2 regions of the Gracilimonas sp. B-17 genome follow, and region 2 is predicted to be linked to the other one. Evidence: riboswitches for the same ligand, from Rfam matches in the RefSeq annotation. Region 2 holds a riboswitch; the other holds the start of a gene.
The links. Region 2 has a riboswitch for S-adenosylmethionine ahead of AC13FX_RS06375 (O-acetylhomoserine aminocarboxypropyltransferase/cysteine synthase family protein). Riboswitches for the same ligand answer to the same signal wherever they lie in the genome.

Region 1 (7,676 bases), on a different contig from region 2:
CACCTGAGGAAGTGAATCAGCGTATTCGTAAACAACTTAGAGAGGAATGTACGCTATGCAGTGGAGAATCCACCAGGGGTTATGCCACCATTTGCCCTCCTGAGGAAGATCAACACTTCTGGTCACCACAACTAACTATTACCCTAGACACGGATGAAGACAATAAAACACGCATTCGTGGTTTATATGGACCTAAACCTTCTGTCTGGACCATGTTCGTTTTTTTCTATGCCGCAATAGGATTTGCCATCATGATCATTTCCATGATCGGCCTTTCTTATTGGTCTTTGGGAAAACCTGCAACCATACTTTGGCTGGTCCCCATATTGCTTCTGATCTTTCTAAGTCTATACCTGGTGGCTTATTTTGGACAACGCCTGGGTCACAAACAAATGACCAATTTGCACCGCTTTATCGAACGCTGCTTGGATAATGAGATCGATCATTACTGATCAAAATAACTCGCTGGCCACTTCATATACCGAAGCTGACTTACCCATCGAGTAATAATGTAAACTCGGAACCCCAAATTTCATCAATTCCCTTGATTGAGCTATAGTCCATTCAATTCCAACCCTTCTCACTTGATCGTTATTTTTACATTTCTCAAGCTCTTCCGTCAGGTCCATAGGCAGATCAACATGAAATAACTGTGGCAGTATAGTTAGTTGCCTGATAGACGTGATCGGTTTCAAACCGGGAATAATAGGTAGAGTGATCCCATTTTTGCGACAATTTTCAACAAAATCAAAATAGTTTTGATTGTCAAAAAACATCTGAGTCACAATATAGTTAGCCCCTTTTTCCTGTTTCAGTTTCAGATATTTCAGATCGGTTTGCATGTTCGGAGCTGCAAAATGTTTTTCAGGATAGCCCGCTACTCCTATACAAAAATCTGAAGGCTGGGCATTTTCCAGTTCTTCATCCAGGTACACCCCATTGTTCAGTTCCACGACTTGCCCGATCAATTCAGAGGCATAAGCATGACCATCAGGTTCCGGAACGAATTCTCTCTCCGGCTTTCGGGTATCCCCCTGAATAAGCAATACATTGTCAATACCAAGGAAATTGAGGTCGATGAGGGCATTTTCAGTATCCTCTTTGGAAAAACCACCACAAATGATATGAGGAACCGCATCCACTTTATAATGATTTTGAATGGCGGCACATATGCCAACCGTTCCCGGACGTTTACGGACGGTCTTCCGCTCCAATAACCCGTTTTCCCGTTTTTTATAAACATACTCCTCGCGATGGTAAGTAACATCCACGAACGGTGGTTTGAATTCCATTAGGGGATCCATATGATCAAATAAGGATCTGATATTTTGCCCTTTGAGTGGCGGAAGTACTTCAAAAGAAAATAATGTACTGCCATTAGCTTTACTTATATGTTCAGTAACTTTCATTGTGATCCTGATTGATATTCTATAATTGGAGAAAGCCACTTTTCAACTTCCTCTTTTGAAACCGATTTTCGTTTTGCGTAATCTCTTACCTGATCCTCCCCAATATTACCTACCCTGAAATAGCGGGATAGAGGATGGGAGAAATAGAACCCGCTGACAGAGGATGCCGGATACATAGCATAAGATTCGGTTAGCTCTATCTGTACCTCCTCTTCCACATTCAACAAGTTAAACAATGTTCGTTTTTCAGTATGATCCGGGCATGCAGGGTATCCCGGTGCAGGGCGAATGCCGGTGTACTTTTCTGCAATAAGATCCTCATTGGAATATCGCTCTTCATCAGAGTATCCCCAGAATTCTTTTCGCACGCGTTCATGCATTCGTTCAGCAAATGCTTCCGCTAACCGATCTGCTACAGCCTTCACAAGTATGATGTTATAGTCATCATGTTTGGCTTGGAATTCTTTGATGAGAGCTTCGATCCCGATTCCGGCAGTCACCGCAAAGAAGCCCATATAATCTTTGATACCTGTTTCCTTTGGCGCTATGTAATCAGCCAGTGAAGAGTTTGGCTGACCTGTTCTCTTTTTGTTCTGTTGTCTAAGAAAGTGGAAAGTCGAATTATACTCAGTTGAATTTTCTCCTTTAAGAAGCTTAATGTCATCGCCATAAGATACTGCAGGATAGAAACCTACCACTCCTCTAGCTTCTAAAATATCTTCGTCAACTATTCTATCCAGAAGCTTTTGGGCATCTTCATATAATGAGGTTGCCTGAGGTCCAACTTCACTATCTTCAAGAATATTCGGATATTTACCTGTCAGCATCCATGTTCTAAAGAATGGTGACCAATCTATATAATCTCTTAACTCTGATATCGGGTACTCCCTGAAAACCTTCTTACCCAAAAATGCGGGTTTTACTGGATTATATTCATTCCAATCAATTTTTACCCTGTTAGCTTTTGCCTCTTCAAATGAGATGAGTTTCTTATTGGTTTGCCTGCTTTCGTGTTGTTTACGCAGGTCCGCATATTCAAGTTTTATAGTTTGTTTTACGGTTTCCTTTTTCTTTGGGTTGATGACATCTCCGGCCATGGTAACGGCTCTTGAGGCATCCAATACATGGATTATTGAACCATCATACTCCGGATCGATCTTAACTGCTGTATGAAGTCTTGAAGTGGTAGCCCCTCCTATCAACAAAGGAAGGTCCATATTTCTTTTTTTCATCTCACGAGCCACATAGATCATCTCATCCAGTGAGGGGGTGATCAAACCACTTAAACCGATCGCATCAACATTATGTTTCACTGCCTCATCCAGGATCTTATCTGCCGGTACCATGACCCCAAGATCTACAACCTGATAGTTATTACAGGCCAGAACAACGCCTACGATATTCTTTCCGATATCATGAACATCCCCTTTTACAGTAGCAAGCAGAACTTTCGGTTGCTCACTGGTATCTTTGTTATCTGCTTTTTCCTGCTCAAGGTACGGGGTCAAGTAAGCCACAGCCTGTTTCATGACCCTGGCACTTTTTACCACTTGCGGAAGAAACATTTTCCCCGATCCGAAGAGGTCACCTACTACATTCATCCCGTCCATTAAAGGTCCCTCAATGACCTGTAACGGGCTTCCATATTTTTGTCGTGCTTCTTCAGCATCCTCTTCAACAAACTCGTTGATGCCCTTCACTAGGGAGTGTTTAATGCGTTCTTCTACGGATTTACTACGCCATTCAAGGTCAGTTCTGCTTTTGGCAGAAGAGCTTTCTCCCTTATACTCCTCTGCAAGTTCGAGCAATCGTTCGGTTGCATCATCCCTGCGATCAAAAAGGACATCCTCAACCCTTTTTAATAGTTCACCGGGTATATCATCGTAAACCTCCAACTGAGTGGGGTTAACGATACCCATATCCATACCATGCTCAATAGCATGGTACAGAAATGCTGAGTGAATAGCCTCCCTTACCCGATCATTACCTCTAAAAGAAAAAGAAACATTGCTTACTCCTCCAATGATATGAGCACCCGGCAGGTTCTCACGGATCCACCTGGCCGCCTGAAAATAATCCAAAGCATTTCGACGATGTTCATCCATGCCGGTTGCAACTGGAAAAATATTCGGGTCAAGGATGATATCTGATGGGTGAAAGCCCGCTTCATCAGTTAAAAGGCTATACGCACGACCGCAAATTTCTTTACGGCGTTCAAACGTATCAGCTTGCCCATCTTCATCAAAGGCCATACAGATAACAGCCGCGCCAAAGCGACGTATGATCTTTGCTCGCTTCAGGAATTCCTCTTCACCATCTTTTAGGCTTATGGAATTTACAACGCCTTTACCCTGCAGGCACTTCAAGCCGGCTAGTATTACTTCCCATTTTGAGGAATCGATCATAATGGGAATCTTCGCAATATCCGGTTCTGAAGCTATGAGATTGAGAAAGTGCGTCATTTCTTTTGCACTATCCAGCATCCCTTCATCCATATTCACATCCAGGATCTGTGCTCCTCCCTGCACTTGATCCAGAGCAACTTTCAGGGCTTTATCATATTCCTGCTGTTTAATATAATTAAGAAAAGTCCTTGACCCCGTAACATTTGTGCGTTCTCCAACATTTACAAAATTGGAGTCTTCAGTGATGATGAGAGGTTCAAGTCCGCTTAGTGTAAGTGGTAGTGTTTTCATTTAGCTACAACAATATTTAAAATTCCAGCTCATCATTTGTCGACTCCCAGTTCATCCGGCGAATGGTTGTCAACGCTCATGCTTTTTGGTTCATCGGACGACTTAGAAATCTGTTTATAGTTTATAAGGTTAACTTCAGTCGTCAGATAATGTATTAGATCAAATTTCATATCACTTCACCCCTATTTGAAGCTTTCTGGGTTCATACTGAGCTGCGAGTTCAGCCATTTTAGAGATATGCTTTGGAGTGGTTCCGCAACAACCACCGAGAAGATTTACTATACCTTCTTCCAGGTATTTTTTTACTTCATTGGTCATCTCTTCCGGTCCCTGATCGTATTCCCCAAATTCGTTTGGTAGTCCGGCATTAGGATAAGCACTAATATAAAACGGAGAACGATTCGCCAGTTCTTTCAGATAGGGAAACAATTGTTCAGCACCCAGTGCGCAATTAAATCCTACACTCAATATGGGAGCATGAGAAACGGAGATCAAAAAAGCCTCAACAGTTTGACCTGATAATGTCCTGCCTGATGCATCTGTAATAGTTCCTGATACCATCACAGGTATAGGCATCTTAGTTTCATCAAAAAGTTCCTGAATAGCATAAAGTGCCGCTTTAGCATTTAGAGTATCAAATATCGTTTCAACCAATAAAGCATCTGCTCCGCCATCAACGAGACCTCGTGCCTGTTCCTTATAGGCTTCTGCCAATTCATCAAAGGTAATAGCGCGGTACGCAGGATCGGTGACCTCAGGGGAAATTGAAGCTGTTCTATTAGTTGGGCCCATTGAACCGATCACAAATCTTGGTTTATCAGGGTTCTTGATGGTGAATTTATGGGTGGCCTCTTTGGCTATCTCTGCCGACCTTTTGTTTAGTTCATACACAATCGATTCAAGGCCATAATCTGCCTGTGCTACGCTGGTTCCACTGAATGTATTGGTTTCAACCAGGTCTGCACCGGCTTCCAGGTATTCTTCATGAATTGCCTGAATAATATCCGGTTTCGTCAGACTAAGCAGATCATTATTTCCCTGAAGGTCATCAGGATGATCTTTGAAGCGCTTTCCACGAAAATCGGCCTCATCCAGCTTATACCTTTGTATCATAGTGCCCATTGCACCGTCAAGGATCAAAACTCTCTGTTGTAATGCGTCTTCTATATTCACTCTTTCCTAATTAGATTAACTTATACAGAAAGAGTCGGTGAGTGATCAGCTCGCTTATCTTTCTCCTAACATAATGCTCTATGTTTGGAGTGGGAATTGGCACCTGCCTCCTATTTAAAAAAGTGGTTGCCAAGACGTCATCGGGCCCATCCCTCAGTCTTTCTCTATAAGCATTCAGTAAATTCTAATTTAATATAATGCTCTTTGAGCCACTGAGCAACATGTTATAAAGACTGATCCCGGAATTTGAATTGAAACTTAATATGCGGGTGTCAATTGATGGTCTAAGGTTAAATTTTTAAACCAATTCATAGACAAATGAAGCACCAGAATAATCCACTTTAATCTACAACTCCGTTCTGACCCCAAAGTGTACTTTGCCATTGGTAAAATTCTCTTCAGGTGAGATAGCATAGGTAAATTTGAGACGCCCTATTCGAGTTTGATAACTCAAACCAAAACCTAAGGAGTACAACTTACCTGTGCTCATGAAATCGTTGTTGGTTTCATTGAATAATATTGGACGTTGGTAGGCACCATAAGCTCCAAATGCGAATAGGAACGACTGCCTGTCCAATAGAAACTGATATTCCACATCACCCCATAGTAACTGTCCCGCCCGGAATTGGTCTTCCGCATATCCGCGAAAGGAATTGCCCCCACCAAAACGAGTCAGATCATTTAGCGTTACACGGTCAGCCTCCAGTATAAACCCATGCAACGAAAGTGCGATCACACTACGATCAAACACCGAGAAATATTGCCGGGCTTCCAACTCCAGAATATTTTGTGCAAAAATTCCTGTTGAATCATCCTGAAGATCTTTATGTGCAATACCATAGCTTATGGATATGGAATTACCTTTTGTGGGCACATCGTATCGATCAAGGTTCGTGTATTCGAAACCAAGACGAGCCGTGCGCTTACTACCATCCGGTTCCACAACTACCGGTAAACCAGAACCCGATATTGATGACTGAAATTGGATACCACCGATAAGTTTGAAACCCCCTGAGACTCGATAAGATCCTTCTAACTGAAACTGTCGCGATTGATAGGTCGTATCGTTCTGATAAATATTAAAGCCTGCTGAAAGACCAATGGGAAAACTTCCGATCCAATTCTGCCAAATACCCACATCCAGCTCACTGGTTTCGGGTCTTAATCTTTGATATTGAAAACTGAGTCCACTACCCTCTGTTAATACATTCCAGAAAGATAACTCCAAATCACCCACTATCTGCCCATTTCCCTTGGGATTAGGAACGTAACCAAGTAATCCATCCAATTGATTCAGCGTACGTTCCTGTACCTTAAATACGATCACCGGCTCTCCACCTCGTAATAATATCTGTCCTTCTTCAACATCATTAAACAACTCACTGGCAACCAGGTTGGCTCTTAAATATCGAAGATAATCCGGGGTAATGATTTCCCCTGCCTGAAATCTGGATATTTTCCTCAGATACTCTTGTGAATTAGATCGATGTCCGGAGAAATAGATTCCCGCAGCTTCAGATCTTTCTCCTGGATCCAATTGCAGAGTAATAGATATGGTACATTCATGGTAATCGGGTGAAAAACGTTCTATACCACTTTTAGCAAATGGATAACCATCTTGATTCAGTTCAACGATCAACCTTAGTATCTCATTTTGGAGTACGTTTTGGGTATAATCGATCTCCGGGTAAATAGTGCGTACCGAATCCGTTTCCCCTATATATTTGATCGTTATTTTTTGAAGCTGAAATTTGCAATTACGCGTGATCACAGCACAGGTACTCCCAATTGAATCAATTTCAGCATTCAAATAACCTTCTGCGGCAAGCCATTTGATCAAAATTTCACGACTTGTGGCTATTCCCTCAGTTATTCGATTCTCCAGGGAATCCGGATACGTGATCTCGATCCCATTTTCATAGATACGATAATTGGTTTCCTGAGCATTTAAATTGGCCGTGGATAAAATCATCACACAAATAAATAGGAAACCTTGCTTGCTGTACATGTGCCAAATCTACATTGATTTTTGCTTTAGTGCAGAATGAAGGAAGGAATATCCAACACCCAGGGCCCATAGAGTAAAATGAGCATTCGTTATTCTGGGTTTGTTCATGGGTATTCAGAAAAAACATACATAAAAAAATCAACGGCTTGTCAAACCATTGCAATTAACTCGTATATTTGAGTTCTTTTTATCCCGTTATCCCACTAATTAATTACGACGTGCACCCTGCCTAATGAAGAATAACTATTTCGACCTCATTGACCAAACCTACCACTTTCCTCAAAACGGTTTTGAGCTGGTAGATGGTACTCTACATTTCAATGGTGTGGATCTCCATGAACTCATTCAAAAATACGGAACCCCTTTTAAAGTCTCCTACCTCCCTAAGAT
Region 2 (7,676 bases):
ACTCATCTCCATTCTTGATGATACCTGTACAGCTATGGGAGGCCGGTTGCTCAGACGATGGATCATGCGTCCCCTTAAACGACTCAAGCCCATACAACAGCGACTCGATTCTGTTGAAACGTTGTATGAGAATAACGAGATCAGAAATACTCTGAGAGAAGAACTGGAGCAGATCGGAGACATGGAGCGGCTTATCTCACGCATTTGTGTGGGGCGCACCAATGCCCGCGATGTCGTTCAGCTGAAATTATCCCTGTCTCAGATCCCAAGACTTAAAAGTCAGATCGCCTCTATTGATGATCCGCTGCTTCAGGACATATCAGGGCGATTGAAATTACTGATCGAGGTTCAGGAAAGGATCAACACGGCTCTTAAGGATGATCCCCCCGCCAGTGTGCGTGATGGAGGCATGATCGAAGAAGGATTTAACGATGAACTGGATGAATTGCGGGATATTGCCAAGAATGGTAAGAAGTACATTGCCCAGATCAAGGATGAACTTGCCAAAGAACATAATATCTCATCCCTAAAGATCGGTTATAACAAAGTGTTCGGTTACTACATTGAAGTGACCAATACCCACAAAGATAAGGTGCCCGATACCTTTATTCGCAAGCAAACCCTTGTAAATTCTGAGCGATATATCACCCCTGAGTTGAAAGAGGTTGAAGAAAAAGTTCTTTCAGCAGAAGAGCGCAGTAAAACGCTGGAATACGAGCTTTTTGAAGAGATCCGGCTTTATGTTTCTGACTTTGCGGATGAAATTCAGCAAGTATCACATGCTGTAGCAGAATTGGATTGTTTACAGGGTTTTGCTGAGGTGGCATTCAGAAACAATTATGCCAAACCGCAAGTTGGTGACCATGAGGAAGTGGATATCAAGAAAGGACGGCATCCGGTCGTTGAGAGGTCTCTGCCGATGGGTGAACCGTTCATTCCGAATGATATCAAACTTGATACAGAGAACGAGCAGATCCTGATCATTACCGGACCGAACATGGCCGGTAAAAGTATCATCTTGCGGCAAACCGGACTGATCGTACTGCTTGCTCAGGTTGGAAGTTTTGTTCCGGCAAAATCTGCCAATATCGGCCTGGTTGATAAGATCTTTACTCGTGTGGGAGCCTCCGATAACCTGGCAGCCGGCGAAAGTACCTTTCTGGTTGAAATGAATGAGGCAGCCAATATCCTGAACAATGCCACTCCTAGATCACTGATACTGCTGGATGAGGTAGGTCGCGGAACTTCCACTTTTGACGGTTTGAGTATTGCCTGGTCACTGGCCGAATATCTACATAATCATGCTCCGGTTGCGGCAAAGACCTTGTTTGCCACACATTATCACGAACTGAATGAACTCGAACAAATGTACGACCGGATCAGGAATTATAATGTTCAGGTCAAAGAACATGACGGCAAAGTGGTATTCTTACGCAAACTCATCAAGGGTGGAGCCGATCACAGCTATGGTATTCAGGTAGCCGATATGGCCGGGCTACCACAAGTGGTCATTGAGCGTGCCAAGGAGATCCTGAAAAACCTGGAGAGTCACAGCCTGGATATCACTAATAAAAACGGATCAATAGAAAAAGAAGCTTCCTTCAAAAAAGAGGCGTCCAAAAATTTATCTGAGAAAGTTGAAAAACAGCCTGAAACTTCTCAAATGACGATGTTTCAAACACATGTGGATCCCAGAATTGAAACCGTATTGAATAAACTGGAAGCCACCGACCCGAATCGCATGACTCCAATTGAAGCTTTAATGATGATCACGGAATTGAAGAAACTCGTGGATTAGATGGTGTTGTGGTGTTACAGTGTTACGGATCTTAAAGTCATCCGTAACACTGTAACACCGTCGCCACTTTAACACTAATAACTCTGAGTTCTAAATATAAGATATGCCCGAAACCAAACCACACAAATCCGGATACGTTGCCATCATAGGGAAACCCAATGCGGGTAAATCAACCCTGATGAATTACATACTGGGTGCCAAGATCTCTATCACTACCCATAAAGCCCAAACGACCCGGCACCAGATCGTTGGCATCTATTCCGATGAGGATACACAGATTGTTTTCCTGGATACCCCCGGGGTGATCTCACCGAAATATGAGCTTCAAAAAGCCATGATGAAAACCGTGGAACGCGCACGTTCGGATGCAGATGTCATTCTTTTCATTCATGACCCAATGGATAAACATCCTACTGATGATGTGATCGAACTGATCAGGTCCATCAACAAGCCGATCTATTTAGTGGTCAATAAAATGGATGTGGCCAATGAAGAGAAAGCCCGAAAATCAGCTGAGGAGATCCAGGAAAAATTAAAGATTCGATCTACCCATTTTGTTTCGGCCACGGCGGGAACCGGCGTAAAGGAACTGATGGAAGACATTCGTGCCAGCCTGCTACCCGGACCTCCCTTCTATCCAAAAGAAGACCTCAGTGAGCACCCGGTTCGATTTTTTGTTTCAGAGTTAGTACGTGAGCAGATCTTTCTTCAGTTTCATCAGGAGATTCCCTACTCCTGTACAGTTGAAGTGGTTTCTTATGATGCAGAACCTGACATCGACCGGATACATGCTGATATCATCGTGAATCAAAAATCCCAGAAAGGCATGCTGATCGGCAAAGGTGGCTCAGCCATCAAAGAACTGGGTATTGAAGCCCGTAAATCGATCGAGGAATTTATTGGCAAGCAGGTTTATCTGGAGCTGCATGTGAAAGTCCGGGAAAAATGGAGAGAGAAGGAGGGTTGGGTTCGGAACCTGGGATATGGGAAATAGATCATGATTTTAACGCTCAATAAAACCCTCAATGCTATTTCACTCTTCTAACATTGCAGGACCCGATCTGACTTGAAAATTCAGTCAAATCAAACACATCCACCACAATAAATTTTTAATTTGCACCAACCAAAATCTTACCATAGCTTTTAAGCGTGAAATTAATAAGTCAAAATATCACCAGCTCTTGTTCTATGATGTGTTGCATGTATATGTGCATGACACAGACATAAGGGCATTGGTATAAACCGAGGATCGTTAACAAGCCCTTTTGAATGTAACACAGAAGGGCTTTTTTAGTGACTTTAATTTTCAACGTTCTTTAAACATACTGTTGCATTCTCATTACGAAAGGTGGAGGGATCAGGTCCTGTGAAGCCTTGGCAACCGTTTCCCGCTCATAAACATTTATGTGCGGGGGAAAAGGTGCCACATCCTGTTCCGCACATAACTTGTTATGTGCAGGGAAAAGATGAGTTCGATAAGACCCGGTTTTTGTAAGAAAAGCCTCTTTCGGATTCATCTCTGAAAGAGGCTTTTTTTGTTAGTTCAAATTAAGTCTCGCAGAGGAGGATCATCAGTTTTGAAGATTCAAAACAAACAACTAACACTTACTCAAACAACCAATTATCATGAGCAACGAAAAAGATACACGAGACTTCAAATTCGAAACCCTGCAGCTTCACGCCGGTCAGGAACCTGATTCAGAAACAGGTTCCCGCGCAGTACCAATTTATCAAACCACGTCCTACAATTTTGACAGTACCGAACACGCCGCCAACCTTTTTGCCTTGAGGGAATTCGGGAACATCTACACCAGGATCATGAATCCCACCACTGATGTTTTTGAAAAAAGACTGGCTGCCCTGGAAGGTGGAACGGCAGCAGTGGCAACAGCATCCGGGCAGGCTGCTCAGTTTCTGGCTATTACGAACTTAGCCAACGCCGGAGACAATATCGTTTCCACTCAATTCCTTTACGGTGGCACCTACAATCAGTTCAAGAATTCCCTTCCCCGGCTTGGGATCAATGTCCACTTTGCTGAAGAAGAAACCGTAGAGGCGTACGCCAAACACATCGATGAGAACACCAAGGCGATCTATGTGGAGTCGATCGGCAATCCTCGAGGAAACATCGCTGATTTTGAAGGGCTTTCAACTCTCGCCAAAGAACACGGAATTCCTTTAGTCGTTGATAACACCTTTGGCGCCGGCGGAGCATTGGTTCAACCCTTAAAACACGGAGCTAATATTGTTACTGCCTCAGCCACCAAATGGATCGGTGGCCACGGCACCTCCATCGGAGGGGTGATCGTGGATGGCGGTAACTTCAACTGGGGGAATGGAAAATTTCCAGGACTCAGTGAGCCCTCTCCTTCTTACCACGGATTAAACTTTTGGGAAGTATTTGGGGAAGACGGTCCGTTTGGGAATATTGCCTTCGCTATTCGGGCACGGGTTGAAGGCCTGCGTGACTTCGGCCCATCCCAATCACCGTTCAACAGTTTCCTCTTGCTACAAGGACTAGAAACACTGTCGCTAAGAGTAGAGCGCCATAATGAAAACGCCCGAAAACTTGCGAACTGGCTCAAGGATCATGAAGCTGTGGAGTGGATCAACTATACCGGACTGCCTGAACATGAGTATCACGAAAGGGCAAAAAAATATCTGAGAAACGGGCAGTTTGGGTCTGTTTTCACTTTTGGTGTAAAAGGAGGCTATGATGCTGCACGCGAGTTCATTGAGAATACAAAGTTATCAAGTCATGTGGCAAACATTGGGGATGCCAAAACGCTTGTCATCCATCCGGCCTCAACCACGCACCAGCAGCTCAATGAGGTTGAACAGAAAGCCAGTGGCGTAAAGGGTGACCTTATTCGTGTATCGGTTGGTATCGAACATATCGATGATATCATTGAAGATTTCAAAAAGGCCTTTGCCAAACTGCAGGTAACCGCATAATTCTACCATTGTACTCCATTGCGGATGTGGTGGAAATCCATGTCCGCTTTTATCAAACAAACCTCAGGAGAACCTGCGAGCGTCCAACGGTCCTCGCAGCGTTCGGCTTTAAATTTATTACCTATACACGCAACGCTCGCAGGTCCTATCGGACGCTTCGAGGTTGCTCACTTACAGAATAAATATGAACAAAGGAATAGCAGTCACAACATTACAGAAAAACTGGACTACAGAATCAGGTCATATTTTCTCTTCAGTAGATATTGCATGGAAAAGCTGGGGAACACTCAATGAAAAACGAGACAATGTGATCCTTATCTGCCATGCCTTAACCGGACATGCTTCGGCTGACGAATGGTTTGGCGGTTTATTTGATCAAGACGGTATCCTCGACCCTGAAGAGCATTTTATTCTTTGCGTCAATGTTCCGGGAAGTTGTTATGGTTCCACCGGTCCCACTTCCATCAACCCTAATACAGGTGCTCCCTGGCAGGCAGATTTCCCTCCCATCACCATCCGGGATATCGTCACATTTCATCAACTCTTGTTTGATGAATGGAATATTCAGGGTATTGAGCTGGTGTTAGGAGGATCCATGGGAGGTATGACAGCCCTTGAGTTTACCCTTATGGATGACAGGGTTAGATCAGCCGCTCTTTTTGTAATGGGGAAAGCTCATTCTCCATGGGCTATTGGTATCAGTGAGGCACAACGGATGGCCATCCGGGCTGATCGAAAATGGAAGCATGGTTATTACGATCCCAAAGATCCTCCCACCAAAGGGATCGAGGCTGCCAGAGCAATGGCTATGATCACCTATCGTACCCCTGAAAACTATGAGGAAAAATTCTCGCGCAGGGTCCATCCTGAGAAACAGATCTATCAGGTAGAATCTTATCTGCAATATCAGGGAAAGAAGCTGGCAAAACGATTTGATGCCAATACCTATGTCATTTTATCTCAGGCTATGGATTCACATGATGTTTCCAGAGATCGGGGAACCTTTAAGGAGGTTCTTGGCAACCTAAAGATACCTGTTTTAGTGGTCGGCTTTGACAGTGATCAGCTTTATCCCATTCATGAACAGAAAGAGCTGGCCGATCTATTGCCGAACAGCACCCTTGCTGAATTAAGCTCACCCTACGGGCATGATGCCTTTCTTATAGAATTCAAACAGCTAAACGCACAATTAAAACCCTTTTTTCGCTCACTCAAAAAATCTCATTCATCATGACACTTGCATTAAAACAAACACACCCTGAAACAAAACCGAACAAGAAAAAGCTTTCCATATTTCTGGCCGGAATCGGCGCAGTAGGCGGAACCCTGCTTGAACAGATCTGGAATTTAGAACATCCCAGATATGATCTCGAGATCGTAGGATTTTGCAATAGCCGATTCACTTGCTGGGAACCGGATGCAGAACAACTCAATGACCCAACAAATATCTGTTGCGGAGCAAACACGGACTGGAACTCTATCCCCAAAAAGATACTGGACAAAGCCGACCACGACCTGGTGTTTGTGGATGCCACCGGGAGTGAACATGTCGCCCGGGTTTACCATGACCTTCTGCAACATGGTATTCATATAGCCACACCCAGTAAACTGGCAAACACCTTTGAACAGGAATACTTTGATACACTCGTGAAGACCTGTAGCGATCATAATTCGCAATACCGGTACGAGACAGCTGTTGGTGCCGGCCTTCCTGTAGTAAGCACCATCAAAACCCTGCTTAACAGCGGGGATGAGATCACAAAAATAGCAGGGGTCGTTTCAGGAACCATGACCTATTTATTTAATCAACTGGAGGCGGGAGTATCTTTCAGTCAGTCGGTTCAAAATGCTAAAACTAACGGCTACTCGGAGCCTGATCCACGCGATGACCTTTCAGGAGAGGACGTTGCGCGCAAGTTTCTCATTCTTGCCCGAATAAGTGGCTATGAATTTGAAAGAGAACAGATCCGGGTTGATTCGCTGGTTCCTGAAAAACTGGTATCTCTGACAACCGATGAATTTCTTCAGAAATTGCCTGATTATGATTCCCATTGGAAAAGCAGAAATGCACAGGCCTTGGTCAACAATAAGAAGTTACGATATGTGGGAGAATTCACCCCGGATGGCATTTCTGTCGGCGTCAGTGAAGTGAAGTCGGATTCTCCCCTATCCCATTTAAAAGGCACCGACAACCTGATACAGATCTATACGCGCAGATATAGCAACTCACCTATTGTGATACAGGGACCGGGCGCCGGAAAAGAGGTTACAGCCGCAGGCGTATTGGGTGACATCATTGATATAGGAGGGTTGGTTTAGGGGGAATTCAAAATGAAAAATTCAAAATTCAAAATTCAAAATTCAGGATAGCAGGTTTTTGGATTGAGGTCCAAATTTATTCAAGGGTTTTTGTTTGCCCGTTCGTTGGGATACAATATTTTGTGATCCTACCTTATCATGGGCATCATTATCCTTGTCAATAATAATTATTCCATGGACATGATTTGGCATCACAATAAATTCACCCAATTTAACAAACGGGAAATGATCCGGTATCTCCAGCCAGCAGGTTTGCGCAATTAACCCAATTTTGGACAACTGCATATTGGCATCTGGATTTGAATCGATCTTATCCTCCGAATTTAACCGTAGTGACGCAAGATTTTGCGTCTCTACGGTGTCTAAATGATCATCAATATTCAAACCAACAACCTCACCAAAAAAACACACTCGTTGATCTGCACATATCGTTACAAAATAAACGCCATTCCATCCATAATCCCACGACCTCAAACGAACAGTTTCTGACCTATATTTTTTATATCTCTTCTTTTGCATATCTGTTTCATTGGTACGACCTTCTTTCAAAATAACAGATTTCCCAAAAACCACAATTCAATGCGATACTTGATCCTTGTTCTAA

Region 1: another riboswitch for S-adenosylmethionine. It lies ahead of AC13FX_RS13665 (homocysteine S-methyltransferase family protein); the one in region 2 lies ahead of AC13FX_RS06375 (O-acetylhomoserine aminocarboxypropyltransferase/cysteine synthase family protein).

What each region holds. Positions count from the first base shown of each region.
Region 1 covers NZ_JBSXOA010000012.1:1,210,600-1,218,275, forward strand. The annotation lists gene AC13FX_RS13650 (hypothetical protein) at 1-452, shown strand, start outside; gene AC13FX_RS13655 (methylenetetrahydrofolate reductase) at 453-1,409, opposite strand; gene metH (methionine synthase) at 1,406-4,105, opposite strand; gene AC13FX_RS13665 (homocysteine S-methyltransferase family protein) at 4,277-5,278, opposite strand; SAM riboswitch class I at 5,330-5,451, opposite strand; gene AC13FX_RS13670 (BamA/TamA family outer membrane protein) at 5,625-7,286, opposite strand; gene AC13FX_RS13675 (type III PLP-dependent enzyme domain-containing protein) at 7,519-7,676, shown strand, end outside.
Region 2 covers NZ_JBSXOA010000011.1:351,039-358,714, reverse strand. The annotation lists gene mutS (DNA mismatch repair protein MutS) at 1-1,798, shown strand, start outside; gene era (GTPase Era) at 1,902-2,792, shown strand; SAM riboswitch class I at 3,132-3,271, shown strand; gene AC13FX_RS06375 (O-acetylhomoserine aminocarboxypropyltransferase/cysteine synthase family protein) at 3,425-4,753, shown strand; gene metX (homoserine O-acetyltransferase MetX) at 4,938-5,987, shown strand; gene AC13FX_RS06365 (homoserine dehydrogenase family protein) at 5,984-7,072, shown strand; gene AC13FX_RS06360 (hypothetical protein) at 7,115-7,591, opposite strand; gene AC13FX_RS06355 (DmpA family aminopeptidase) at 7,652-7,676, shown strand, end outside.